Linked DNA regions of Amorphoplanes digitatis. Each later gene encodes a partner of the first gene's protein in a complex. Links are inferred from orthologs where the notes say so. Each region holds a gene or a part of one and is shown in the gene's direction. Other genes may lie near its edges.

Evidence for each region. Proteins that work in one complex are often made in the same cells at the same time.
Region 2: rny (region 1) and BJ971_RS30310 share a complex: the UniProt entries of both Bacillus subtilis proteins name them as parts of the possible RNA degradosome complex. The link is inferred for Amorphoplanes digitatis from one-to-one orthologs.

Annotation. Positions count from the first base shown.
Region 1 is NZ_JACHNH010000001.1:1,121,102-1,128,584, forward strand. The notes cover bases 1,906-4,878. They hold rny (ribonuclease Y), read left to right. Parts: upstream 1,906-2,514; coding sequence 2,515-4,242; downstream 4,243-4,878. Other genes in these bases: BJ971_RS05185 (hypothetical protein), read left to right, coding at 1,906-2,140; BJ971_RS05195 (amino acid ABC transporter permease), read right to left, coding at 4,282-4,878. Outside these bases: more of BJ971_RS05185, read left to right, coding at 1,445-1,905; more of BJ971_RS05195, read right to left, coding at 4,879-5,148; BJ971_RS05200 (amino acid ABC transporter permease), read right to left, coding at 5,222-5,896; BJ971_RS05205 (glutamate ABC transporter substrate-binding protein), read right to left, coding at 5,968-6,822; BJ971_RS05210 (amino acid ABC transporter ATP-binding protein), read right to left, coding at 6,931-7,483. UniProt on the Bacillus subtilis protein: Endoribonuclease that initiates mRNA decay. Initiates the decay of all SAM-dependent riboswitches, such as yitJ riboswitch. Involved in processing of the gapA operon mRNA, it cleaves between cggR and gapA.
Region 2 is NZ_JACHNH010000001.1:6,936,303-6,941,394, reverse strand. What follows is about bases 1-2,837. They hold BJ971_RS30310 (6-phosphofructokinase), read left to right. Parts: upstream 1-823; coding sequence 824-1,852; downstream 1,853-2,837. Other genes in these bases: BJ971_RS30300 (DUF429 domain-containing protein), read right to left, coding at 2,721-2,837; proC (pyrroline-5-carboxylate reductase), read left to right, coding at 1,921-2,724; BJ971_RS30315 (polyadenylate-specific 3'-exoribonuclease AS), read left to right, coding at 91-597; BJ971_RS30320 (phosphotransferase enzyme family protein), read left to right, coding at 1-74. Also shown: more of BJ971_RS30300, read right to left, coding at 2,838-3,398; BJ971_RS30295 (glutathione peroxidase), read right to left, coding at 3,406-3,876; BJ971_RS30290 (glycosyl hydrolase family 18 protein), read left to right, coding at 4,048-5,092. UniProt on the Bacillus subtilis protein: Catalyzes the phosphorylation of D-fructose 6-phosphate to fructose 1,6-bisphosphate by ATP, the first committing step of glycolysis.

The DNA of each region.
Region 1 (7,483 bases):
GGTCGCGCCCGGCGGTTCGCCCGAGGGCGCCGTTTCGCCACCGCACTCCGGCGACGAAATCCCTGGTCAGCATTCTGTCCCGCCGGACAGCCAGGCCCTGTCCGGTCCAAGGGAGGGCCATGTGCACGCGGCGCCCTCCGGGTATCCACCGGAAGAGCGCCAAGACGGAACTCCCGCACCGATGCCCGACGATCCGGCAGACGTCACTGCCAATCTGAGAGTGTCGATGGATATTCGGAGGCCTGGCGAGGAAGACCCGACCGCGCCGGTCAATCACCCGCCGGTCAATCACCCGCCGGTCAATCACCCGCCGGTTGGGCAGCCGCCGGTCGCTCACTCGCCGATCGCTCACTCGCCAGTCGCCCACCCGCCGGTCACTGCGCCCTACGGCGGATCCGTACCTCCAAGCGGCCCGACCATCGGGCCCGCGCCGACGTCTCTGGCCGTGCCGACATCCGGGCCTGCACCGACCTACGAGCCAGCGCCGGCGACCGGCCCGGCGGGCGTGACGGGTCCGGCGATTGGCCCGGCGGGCGTGACGGCTCCGGTCACTGGCCCGGCGGGCGTGACGGCTCCGGTCACTGGCCCGGCGGGCGTGACGGCTCCCATCGCTGGTCAGGCAGCCGAATTCTCCCCGACAGGTAGTCCAGCGGGGGACGCAGTGCCGACGACCGACCCCGCGACCGCCACCCCGCACTACGGCCCGCGGTTCGCCGCCGCCGAGAACCAGCCCTCTCCGAACCTCACCGGCGACAACGCCGGGAGCAATCAGCAATACGGCTACGGCCCGTTCCACCGCGGCCCGCGACAGCCGACCGAACCCCATCCGACTACTGGCGGGGGTCCGGCACACAGTGCGGCCCCAGCCTCGGGTGGCGGCCCGGCGCATGGTCCGAATCCGACTTCGGCCGGGGATCTGGCTCACGGTGCGACCCCGACTTCGGGAGTGGTTCCGGGATACGGTGCGGCCCGGGCCTCGGGTAGCGGTCCGGCATACGGCCCGTTCCACCGAGGCCCGCAACAGCCGAACGAACCCCACCCGACTTCGGGTGGCGGCCCGGCACATGATGCGGCCCCGACTTCGGGTGGCGGCCCGGCTTACGGTGCGGCCCCGACTTCGGGTGGCGGCCCGGCTTACGGTGCGGCCCCGACTTCGGGTGGCGGCCCGGCATATGGTGCGGCCCCGACTTCGGGTGGCGGCCCGGCTTACGGTGCGGCCCCGACTTCGGGTGGCGGCCCGGCATATGGTGCGGCCCCGACTTCGGGTGGCGGCCCGGCTTACGGTGCGGCCCCGACTTCGGGTGGCGGCCCGGCATATGGTGCGGCCCCGACCTCGGGTGGTGGTCCGGCTTACGGGGAGGACTACAGCGCCTCAAGCCCGCCGAGCTGGTCCGGCGCAGATCCGGTCTCAGGCAGTGGCCCATCAGACCCCTACGGTTTCTCGGTGGCGCCGGCGTTCGGCAGTGGCCCGCGTATCGAGCCCACCCCGAAGCAGCCCCGCGGCCGCTTCGTGCTCCCAGCCCTCGCCGGCCTCGCGGTCGGCCTGCTTGTCTTCGGCACCGGCGGCTGGTTCCTCGGCCGGTCGACCGCCGGCGGTCGTGAGCCGGCCGGCGCCGGTGCCCCGGCGGCGACCGCCGGCGCCGCACCGGCCCTGGGGCCGTACGAGCAGAATCAGATCGCCATCAACCAGCCGAAGCTGTCCGGCGGCCTGGCTCCCCTCGCACAGGGCTGGCTTCCTCACCTCTCCGGCTGTCTCCGCAGCGGCGACCCGGACGGCCCCACGGTCAACAAGGCCGAGAAGGCCCGGGTCCGCTGCGAGATGGACGCCATGAGCGTCATCTTCGTGGAGTACGCCACCACCGCCGACCGGGACAAGGCGCGCGTCGAGACGCTCGGGCAGAACGTCGATGCCCGCGAGCTCACCCCAGGGGTCGGCCCCGCCGTGGAGCGGGCGACTCCATCCGGGCGGACGAACGGCAACTACGTGGAGTTCGCCTACCAAGCGTCGGGCAAGACCGTCAGCGGCATCTGGTGGGACGACAGCTCCACCCCCATAGCCGCCTACCTGCTGGCGTTCTGGAAGGAAGGCAGCGGGGAGAAATGGGAACCCATGCGTGACATCTGGGCCCGCTACGCCTGAATTGCCCCCCAACGTACTTGAGCAGGGCGTGAGCGGGTCTGTGCCAAGCGTCCCGTCCTCTGCCGAATCATGAGTCCTTGACCGAACCGGCACTCGCGACCTAGCCTCGCGTTACACAAGGTTTGCTCGACCATCGCAGGCTAAGCGCACAATATAGATCGCATCACATTACGGCATCACTTACGGCGTGGGGCGCCATCGATGCCTCCTCCGCCCGCAGACCGCGCGGGCGGTGGCCAGACATGCCCGGCGGTCGGTCCTCGACGCTGAGATAGGCGCCGTTGGCTGAACATGCCCGCGCTCAGCCGCCTTTGGTCGGGCATCCCTACACAGCCGGCGCAGCCATGCGCCGCAGCGAGGGGAGACGCGGCGAGATGACCACGAGCGTGATCTGGGTGCTCGTGATGGCGGTCGTCGTCCTCGCAGCCTTCGTGGTGGTCGGACTGGTGCTCGGCGCTCGCGCGCTGCGTCAACTCCAGGAGAGCAAGACCGCCGACCGGGACCGTCGTGAGCAGACCGTCGACGATGCCATGGCCAAGGTCGACGACGCGAACGCCAAGGCCGCATCCGTACGGGCGGAGGCCGCCGCCGCCAAGGCCGAGGCGACCGCGGCGCGGGCCGAGGCACGCCGGGTCCTCGAGGACGCGCACGGCGAGGCCGACACGATCCTCGAGCACGCACACCGCCAGGCCGAGTCCGACGCGGAGCAGGTGCGTACCGCCGCCCGGCGCAGCGGCGAGCGCGAGGTCGCCCTGCTGAACGCCACGGCCAAGGAACAGGCCGCCGAGGTCGAGCGGCGCGCCGCCCGGATCGACGAGCGGGAGCGGTTGCACGCCGACGAGGTCGAGCGGCTCGTCGAGCGGGAGCGGCGGCTCGTCGCGATGGACACCGATCTGTCGGCCCGCGAGGCCGCGCTGACCGTCCGGGAGTCCGCGCTCACCGGCGCCGAGGAGGCTCGCCGCCGCGAGCTCGAGCGGGTCGCCGGGCTGACCGCGGACGCGGCCCGGGTCGAGCTGATCGAGAACATCGAGAACCAGGCGAAGCGCGAGGCGGCGATCCTGGTGCGCGACATCGAGAGCGAGGCGAAGCACACCGCCGACACCCGGGCCCGGCACATCGTCGTCGACGCGATCCAGCGCATCGCCAGCGAACAGACCGCGGAGAGCGTGGTCAGCGTCCTGCACCTGCCGAGCGACGAGATGAAGGGCCGGATCATCGGCCGCGAGGGCCGCAACATCCGGGCGTTCGAATCGACGACCGGGGTCAATCTGATCATCGATGACACCCCCGAGGCGGTCCTTCTCTCCTGCTTCGATCCGGTACGCCGTGAGGTGGGCCGGCTGACGCTGGAGAAGCTGGTGCTGGACGGCCGGATCCATCCGCACCGCATCGAGGAGGTCTTCGACAGCGCCAAGAACGAGGTCGAGCGGCTCTGCGAGCGCGCGGCCGAGGAGGCGCTCGTCGACGTCGGCATCACCGACATCCACCCCGAGCTGGCGACGCTGCTCGGGCGGCTGCGGTACCGCACCAGCTACGGCCAGAACGTGCTCAAGCACCTGGTCGAGACGGCGCACATCGCCGGCATCATGGCCGCCGAGCTGCGCCTCGACGTTCCGACGATCAAGCGGTCGGCGTTCCTGCACGACATCGGCAAGGCACTGACCCACGAGGTCGAGGGCAGCCATGCGCTGATCGGGGCGGACCTGGCCCGCAAGTACGGCGAGTCCGAGGACGTCGTGCACGCGATCGAGGCGCACCACAACGAGGTGCCGCCGCAGACGATCGAGGCGGTGCTGACGCAGGCCTCGGACGCGTGCTCCGGCGGCCGGCCGGGCGCGCGGCGGGAGAGCCTGGAGGCGTACGTGAAGCGCCTCGAGCGGATCGAGGAGATCGCCGCCGGGAAGGTCGGCGTCGACAAGGTCTTCGCGATGCAGGCGGGCCGCGAGATCCGGGTGATGGTGCGGCCGGAGGACGTGGACGACATCGGCGCGGCTGTTCTGGCCCGGGATGTGGCGAAGCAGATCGAGGAGGAGCTGACCTATCCGGGTCAGATCCGGGTTACGGTCGTCCGGGAGTCGCGGGTCACCGAGCTGGCGCGCTGACGCCGGACGCGTAGGCGCCCGGCGTCAGCAACGAAACCGCTAGTCGCCGATGGGCTCGACGGCGCCGACCGGTACCGGGTCGGCGGACTTCGGGGCCTTGCCCTTGCGCCGGGTGCGGCGCTCCAGCCAGCCGGCGAAGGCCGTCAGTGACGCGTTCACGGCGATGTAGATGATCGCCGCGACGATGGCGGCCGCGACGATGTTGCCGAAGTTCGCCGCCAGGTTGTTCACGCTCTGGAGCAGCTCCGCGTAGCCGATGATGTAGCCGAGCGCCGTGTCCTTCACCAGGACGACCAGCTGGCTGACGATCACCGGGAGCATCGCCCGGGCCGCCTGCGGCATCAGGATCTCCTGCATCACCTGGCTCTTGCGCAAGCCGATCGCGTAGCCGGCCTCGCTCTGCCCGCGCGGCACCGACTTGATGCCGGCGCGGAACGCCTCCGCCAGCACCGAACCGTTGTAGAGCGTGAGGCCGGCGACCACGGCCCAGAACGGCGGCATCGGCGACTCGGTGATGAACGGGACGCCGTAGAAGATGAAGAACATCAGCAGCAGCAGCGGTACGGCGCGGAAGAACTCCACGACCATGCCGGACGGCACGCTGAGCCACCGGTGGTCGGAGAGCCGCCCGACCGAGAAGACCAGGCCGAAGATCAGCGAGAGCACCATCGCGACGGCGGCGGCGCTCACCGTCTTCCAGAGGCCGGGCAGCAGGTAGTCCGTCCAGGTCGACGACTCGGTGAACGGCTCCCACAGCGCCGCCGCCCACTGACCCTTCTCGTCGAACTTCAGGTAGACCCAGTACAGCAGCGCCAGCAGGGCGATGCCGAACACCACGGTCAGGATCCCGTTGCGGATCTTCGCCCTTGGCCCCGGGTGGTCGTACAGGACGGCGTCGGTGCTCATGCCATCGCCTCCGCTAGCGCTCCGGCGATGTCATGAGCCTTGGACGGAGTTGATGATTCGCTCGCAAGCTCGCTCATCGCTTGACCGCCATCCGGTTGGCCAGCCAGCCGAAGGCGTAGCCGGTGGGGATCAGGACGGCCGCGAACGTTCCCGCGAAGACGAGGAAGATCGCGATGACCTGGTCGCCGTTCGCGTTGATGAGTTCCTTCATCGCGTTCGAGGACTCCGCGAGGCCGATCGTGCCGACGATCGTCGAGTTCTTCGCCAGGGCGATGAAGATGCTGCCCAGCGGCGCGATCACCGCCCGGGCCGCCTGCGGGAGGACGATGATCGTCAGGGTCTGGAAGAAGGACATGCCGATCGCGCGGGCCGCCTCGGCCTGCCCGGGCGGGACGGTGTTGATGCCCGAGCGGATCGCCTCACAGACGAACGCGGCGGTGTACACCGACAGGCCGATCACGCCGAGCCAGTAGTTGTTGCGGTCGATGTCGTCCGACAGCTTGACGCCGAGCGTCGAGAACAGGCCGAAGTAGCAGAAGAAGATGATCAGCGTCAGTGGTGTGTTCCGGAACGTGTTGACCCAGGTGGTGCCGAAGCCGCGCAGCACGGGCACCGGCGACACCCGCATCGCGGCGAGCAGGACGCCGAGAATGAGGGCGCCCACGGTGCCGGCCGCGGTCAGCTTCAGGATCCAGAGGAATCCCGTCACGTACACGTCGAAGTTTGTGGGGTCGGAGAAGACGTCCATCGTCCTCGCTTCCTCGCGCCGCGGCAGGCGGGCGGGGCCGGCGCTGCCGGCCCCGCCCGCTCAGATGAAGATCAGCTGCAGTTGGTGAGCTTGGTGACGTCGAGTTCCGGCGCCGGCTTGCCGCTCTTGCCGAGCGTGTTGTCCCACGCGGCCTTGTAGGAACCGTCGGCCGCGGCGGCCTTCAGGATCTCGTTGATCTTGTTGCAGCCCTCGGAGTCCTCCTTCTTGACGCCGATGCCGTACGGCTCCGAGCTGAAGGGCTTGCCGACGACCTTGAACTTGCCCGCGTACTGGTCCTGTGCGGCGTAGCCCGCCAGGATGATGTCGTCGGTGGTGACCGCGTCCACCTGGCCGCCGGCCAGCGCCGTCACGCACTTGGAGTACGAGTCGAACTGCTGGAGCTTGGCGTCCTTGTACTCGGTCTGGATCCGCTTGGCCGGCGTGGAGCCGGAGACGGAGCAGACCTTCTTGCCGGCCAGCGACTCGGGGCCGGTGATCGTCGAGTTGACCGGGACGAGCAGGTCCTGGCCGGCGACGTAGTAGGGGCCGCCGAAGTTGACGACCTTCTTGCGCTCGTCGTTGATCGTGTAGGTCGCCACGACCACGTCGACCTGGCCCTGCTGGATGAAGGGCTCACGGTTGGACGACACGGTCGTCTTGTATTCGATGCCGGACTCCGGTACGCCGAGGCCCTTCGCGATGATCTTCGCGATCTCGATGTCGAAGCCGGTGTAGGTGCTGCCGGTCTGGAGGCCGAGGCCCGGCTGGTCGGCCTTCACACCGAAGACCAGCTTCTTGTCGCTGCCGGCCTTGCCGACGATGCCGCTGGCCGCCGTGTCCGACCCGCTGTCGTCCCCGCCACATGCTGCGGCGGCCATTACCAGAGCGAACGCCCCGGCCACTGCCGTCATACGGTTGATGCGCATCGTCCTGCTCCTCCTGCTGGAAACTGCAACAACGTGAACGTGCTCGTATCGTGCTGATGCTTCAAGTGACTTGTCGGAAACCGGAAGAGGGGTGTCCGGTGTGGACACTCAATGAGTGAGGATCTTGGAGAGGAAGTCCCGGGCCCGCTCGCTCTTGGGGTTCTCGAAGAACTCGGCGGGCGGCGCCGACTCGACAAGCTGGCCGTCGGCCATGAAGACGACCCGGTTCGCGGCGTGCCGCGCGAAGCCCATCTCGTGGGTGACGACGACCATCGTCATGCCCTCGCGGGCGAGCGAGGTCATGACGTCGAGCACCTCGCCGACCATCTCGGGGTCGAGCGCGCTGGTCGGCTCGTCGAAGAGCATCGCCTTGGGCTGCATGGCCAGGGCGCGGGCGATGGCGACGCGCTGCTGCTGGCCGCCGGAGAGCTGAGCGGGGTACTTCTCCGACTGGCTGGCGATGCCGACCCGGTCGAGCAGGCCCATCGCGCGCTCGCGGGCGACGGAGGCCTTGTCGCCGCGCACCTTGACCGGACCCAGCATCACGTTCTGGAGGATCGTCTTGTGCGCGAAGAGGTTGAACGACTGGAAGACCATGCCGACCTCGCTGCGCAGCCGCGCCAGGGCCTTGCCCTCGGCGGGCAGCGCCTGGCCGTCGAAC
Region 2 (5,092 bases), 5.8 Mb from region 1 along the record:
GTGCCCGCGAGGTGACCCGCGCGGCGCTGGCGCGGGCCAGGGAGGCCCTGGCGGAGACGACCGGGCGGCCATAGGCGAGGATGGTCCGCGATGGCCTACCGGTATTTCTATGACTGCGAATTCATCGAGGACGGCCGCGTGGTCGACCTCGTGTCGATCGGCGTCGTCGACGAGTTCGGCCGCGAGTTCTACGCGGTCTCGACCCAGTTCGACGACTCCCGTGCGGTGCCCTGGGTGCGCCGCAACGTGCTCGACAAGCTCCCGTCCCCGGCGGACCCGGCCTGGCGCTCGCGCGAGCGCATCCGCGACGACCTCTACGAGTTCCTCCGCGAACCGGTGCGTGGCCGCGACGAGCAGATCGAGCTGTGGGCCTGGTACGCGGCCTACGACCACGTGGCGCTCGCCCAGCTGTGGGGTGCGATGCCGGCGTTGCCGCGCGAGATCCCCCGCTTCACCAAGGACCTGCGCCAGCTCTGGGACGAGCTGGGCCGGCCGGCGCTGCCGACCGCGCAGGGCCGCCACGACGCGCTTGTGGACGCGAAGCACAACCTCGCCCGATGGAACGCCATGACCGAGGCCAGATCCATCGCGAGGTGACGGGAAGTGACCGCCGGCCGGGCGCCCACGCGGGTGCCGCCGGCACCGGAAACCCTTTGCTCGTCAGGAATATTACCGGCGAGTAACCGCGGGGCGCTTTGGCCCTGGCCGGACCCGACGACTACAGTGCGTTTGCGACCCGCCCCGGGACCCGGCAGTGCAGCCGGATGACCGATTCCCCAGGGAGACGGGCATCTCGCGACCCGATCAGGGAGGACGAGTAATCATGCGCATCGGCGTGCTCACCGGCGGCGGCGACTGCCCCGGTCTGAACGCGGTGATCCGGGCCGTCGTCCGTAAGGGCGTTGCCACTTACGGACACGAGTTCGTCGGATTCCGCGACGGGTGGAAGGGCCCCCTTGAGGGCCTCACGAAGCCCCTCGGCATCGCCGAGGTCCGGGGAATCCTGCCGCGCGGCGGCACCATCCTCGGCTCTTCCCGTACCAACCCCTTCAAGATCGAGGGCGGTGTCGAGCGGATCAAGGCCAACCTGGCCGAGCAGGGCGTCGACGCGCTGGTCGCGATCGGCGGCGAGGACACCCTCGGCGTCGCGACCAAGCTCAACGACCTGGGCGTGAACGTCGTCGGCGTGCCGAAGACGATCGACAACGACCTCAACGCCACCGACTACACCTTCGGCTTCGACACCGCGGTCAACATCGCGATGGAGGCCATCGACCGGCTGCACACCACGGCCGAGTCGCACCACCGCACCCTGGTGGTCGAGGTCATGGGCCGGCACGCCGGCTGGATCGCGCTGCACGCCGGCCTCGCCGGCGGCGCCAACGTCATCCTGCTGCCGGAGCGCAACTTCGACGTCGACCAGGTCGCCACGTACGTGACCAAGCGTTTCCAGGTCGAGTACGCCCCGATCGTCGTGGTCGCCGAGGGCGCGCAGCCGCTCGAGGGCCAGATGGTGCTGCACAACCAGGAGCTCGACGCGTTCGGCCACGTCCGCCTCGGCGGCATCGGCCAGTGGCTGGCGCAGCAGCTGGAGGAGAAGACCGGCAAGGAGGCCCGCACGGTCGTTCTCGGTCACATCCAGCGCGGCGGCACGCCCAGCGCGTTCGACCGGGTGCTCGCGACCCGGTTCGGCCTCCAGGCGATCGACGCCGTGCACGAGGGTGACTTCGGCAAGATGATGGCGCTGCGCGGCACCGACATCGTCCGGGTCCCGCTCGCCGACGGCACGGGCGAGCTCAAGACCGTTCCGATCGAACGGTACGACGAGGCCGAAGTCTTCTTCGGCAGCTGAGCATCGCACTGGTTGAAAGGGCGGGCGTTGCCAGACGCCCGCCCTTTCCTCTTTGATCGGGAGGACGCATGACTGTCGTCGCGGTGCTCGGCGCCGGCAAGATCGGTGAGCTGGTGCTGTCCGGCCTGCTCCGCGCGGGCTGGCCCGCGGAGAGGCTGCTCGTGACCGCCCGCCGCCAGGCCCGCGCCGAGGAGCTGCGGGAGCGCTACGGCGTCCGGGCGGTGGACAACGCGACCGCCGTCGCCGAGGCGGACGTGCTGGCCATCGCGGTGAAGCCGCAGGACGCGGACGCGCTGCTGAGCGAGATCGGTCCGAAGATCCCCGCGGACAAGCTGATCATCTCGCTCTGCGCGGGCCTGCCGACCGGCTTCTTCGCGGCCCGGCTGCCCGAGGGCACCCCGGTCGTGCGGGTCATGACGAACACCCCGGCGCTCGTCGACCAGGCGATGACGGCGATCTCGGCCGGCTCGCACGCGACCGGCGAGCACCTGGCCGTCGCGGAGGAGATGTTCAAGCCGCTCGGCGCGACCATCCGGGTGCCGGAGTCGCAGCAGGACGCCGTCACGGCGCTGTCCGGCTCGGGCCCGGCCTACTTCTACCTGCTGGTCGAGGCGATGATCGACGCCGGGATCCTGCTCGGGCTGCCGCGCCAGGTCGCGCACGAGCTGATCGTGCAGACGGCGATCGGCTCCGCGATCATGCTGCGCGACTCGGGTGAGCACCCGGTGAAGCTGCGCGAGGCCGTCACGTCGCCCGCGGGCACGACGATCTCGGCGATCCGCGAGCTGGAGAACCACGGCGTGCGCGCGGCCCTGCTGGCCGCGCTGGAGGCGGCCCGGGACCGAGCGCGGGAGATCGCCGCGCAGGCCTAATACCAGATGGCTATGCGGGTGCCGTTGTTCTCCTCCGGGGGGCTCGGGTGGCTCAGCGCCGCACCCGTCGCCATCCGGTGCGCGCTCCACGCCACCGCGGCCGCGTCCAGCACGTCGTCCGGCGGCGCCTGACCCGCCGGGCCGAGGTGGTCGGGCAGCACGATGCCGTGCCGGGCGAGCAACTCCCGGCGCCGGGCCTGCCCGGTCCAGGTCTTCTTCGCGTACGCGAGCGGCTCGCCGGCCATCTGCCGGAACGACACCTCGGGGTGTGCCTCGAAGAGCAGGCCCGGGTGCCGTTCCCAGATGGCGTTGGCCTCGAGCAGCTTCGGGCGCAGCGCCCACGACTGGCGGCTCAGCCCGGCGCCGGTCAGCTCGCGGCAGAGCCGGTTGGCGGCGGCGAAGTCGCCCTCCTGCCACACGGCCTTCGGCGGCACCCGGAAGACGCTGCTGCGCCGCGGGCCGAGCTGGTCGGCGGCGAGGGTGTCGGCCGCGCGCCAGCGGTCGGGGAGCATGCCGAGGGGGATGTCGACGCCGATCACCGCCGCGCCGGAGCTGCCCGCGACGATCTCGTAGAGCGTGGACGCCAGCATCGCCCGGCCGAAGGCACCGTCGCGCAGCTCGACACCCACCCAGCCGAGGGCGTACGCGTCGACGCCGATCACGTGGATGCTCATCGGCCGCTCAGCGGGGGAGCAGTTTCTCGATGACGGCGACGACCTCGCCGTCCTGCGGTTCGGTCCGCGGGCCGAAGCGGGCGGCTACCTCGCCGTCGGGGGCGACCAGGAACTTCTCGAAGTTCCATCCGATGTCAGGGCCGTCGCCGACCAGCTCCTGGTAGAGGCGGTGCCGTCCGGGGCCGTTGACCTCGACCTTCTCGGTGATCGGGAACGTGACGCCGTAGTTGACCTGGCAGAAGTCCTCGATCTCCGCGGCGCTGCCCGGCTCCTGGCCGCCGAACTGGTTGCACGGGACACCGAGGACGACCAGGCCCCGGTCCGCGTACGTGCCGTGCAGCTGCTCCAGGCCGGCGTACTGGGGAGTGAGTCCGCACTTGGAGGCCACATTGACCACCAGGACGACCTGGCCGCGGTAGCGGTCCATATCGGCCGATCCGCCGGAGAGTGCGTCGATGTCGACGTCGAAGATGGTCATGACCGCAGACTACGCGCAGTGGCCGAGTGAGTGCACGCCGTCGCTTCCAACTCCGAAAAGTTAACGCCGCGCTTATTCCGCGTTGACCTTCTTGACTGAAGTTCATAGATATGACTACCGTCTCTTCAACTTCCCTTTGGAAGGTTTCCTAACTGTTCTTGAGGAGACGCAGTGATGAAATCCCTCCGCCGCGCCTTGTGGGCCGGGGCCGTCGTGGCGGTCGTGACCGCTGCGATGCCCATGGTGCACGCGTCGGCTGCCGCTGCTTGTGCCACCGCCTGGAGCCCCACCGCGGTCTACACCAAGGACATGACCGCGTCACAGTCCGGCAAGAACTTCACCGCCAAGTGGTGGACCCAGAACGAGAGCCCCGACACCCACAGCGGTCAGTGGGACGTCTGGATCGACAACGGCGCCTGCGGCGGCACCACACCCCCGACCACGCCGCCCACCACGCCCCCGACCACACCCCCCACGACCCCGCCCACGACCCCGCCGACCACGCCGCCGACCACGCCGCCGGGTGGCAAGGCCGTCGTCGGCTACTTCGCACAGTGGGGCGTCTACGGCCGCAACTACCACGTCAAGAACATCGTGACGAGCGGCTCGGCCGCCAAGCTGACCCACATCCTGTACGCCTTCGGCAACACCACCGGCGGCCAGTGCACGATCGGTGACTCGTACGCCGACTACGACAAGGCATACACGGCGGCGGACAGCGTCGACGGCGTCGCCGACACGTGGGATGCCGGCGCGCTGCGCGGCTCGTTCAACCAGCTGCGCAAGCTCAAGAAGGCGTACCCGAACATCAAGGTGATCTGGTCGTTCGGCGGCTGGACCTGGTCCGGCGGCTTCACCCAGGCGGCGGCCAACCCGACCGGGTTCGCGAACTCCTGCTACAACCTGGTCAAGGACTCCCGCTGGGCCGACGTCTTCGACGGCATCGACATCGACTGGGAGTACCCGAACGCCTGCGGCCTGTCCTGCGACGCCAGCGGCCCGGCCTCCTACAACAACGTGATCAGCGCGCTGCGCACCAAGTTCGGGCAGAACTTCCTGATCACCTCGGCGGTCTCGGCCGACGGCTCGAACGGCGGCAAGCTGGACGCGGCCGACTACGCGTCGGGCATCTCGAAGCTGAACATGGTCTACCCGATGACCTACGACTACTTCGGCGCCTTCGCACCGCAGGGCCCGACCGCACCGCACTCGCCGC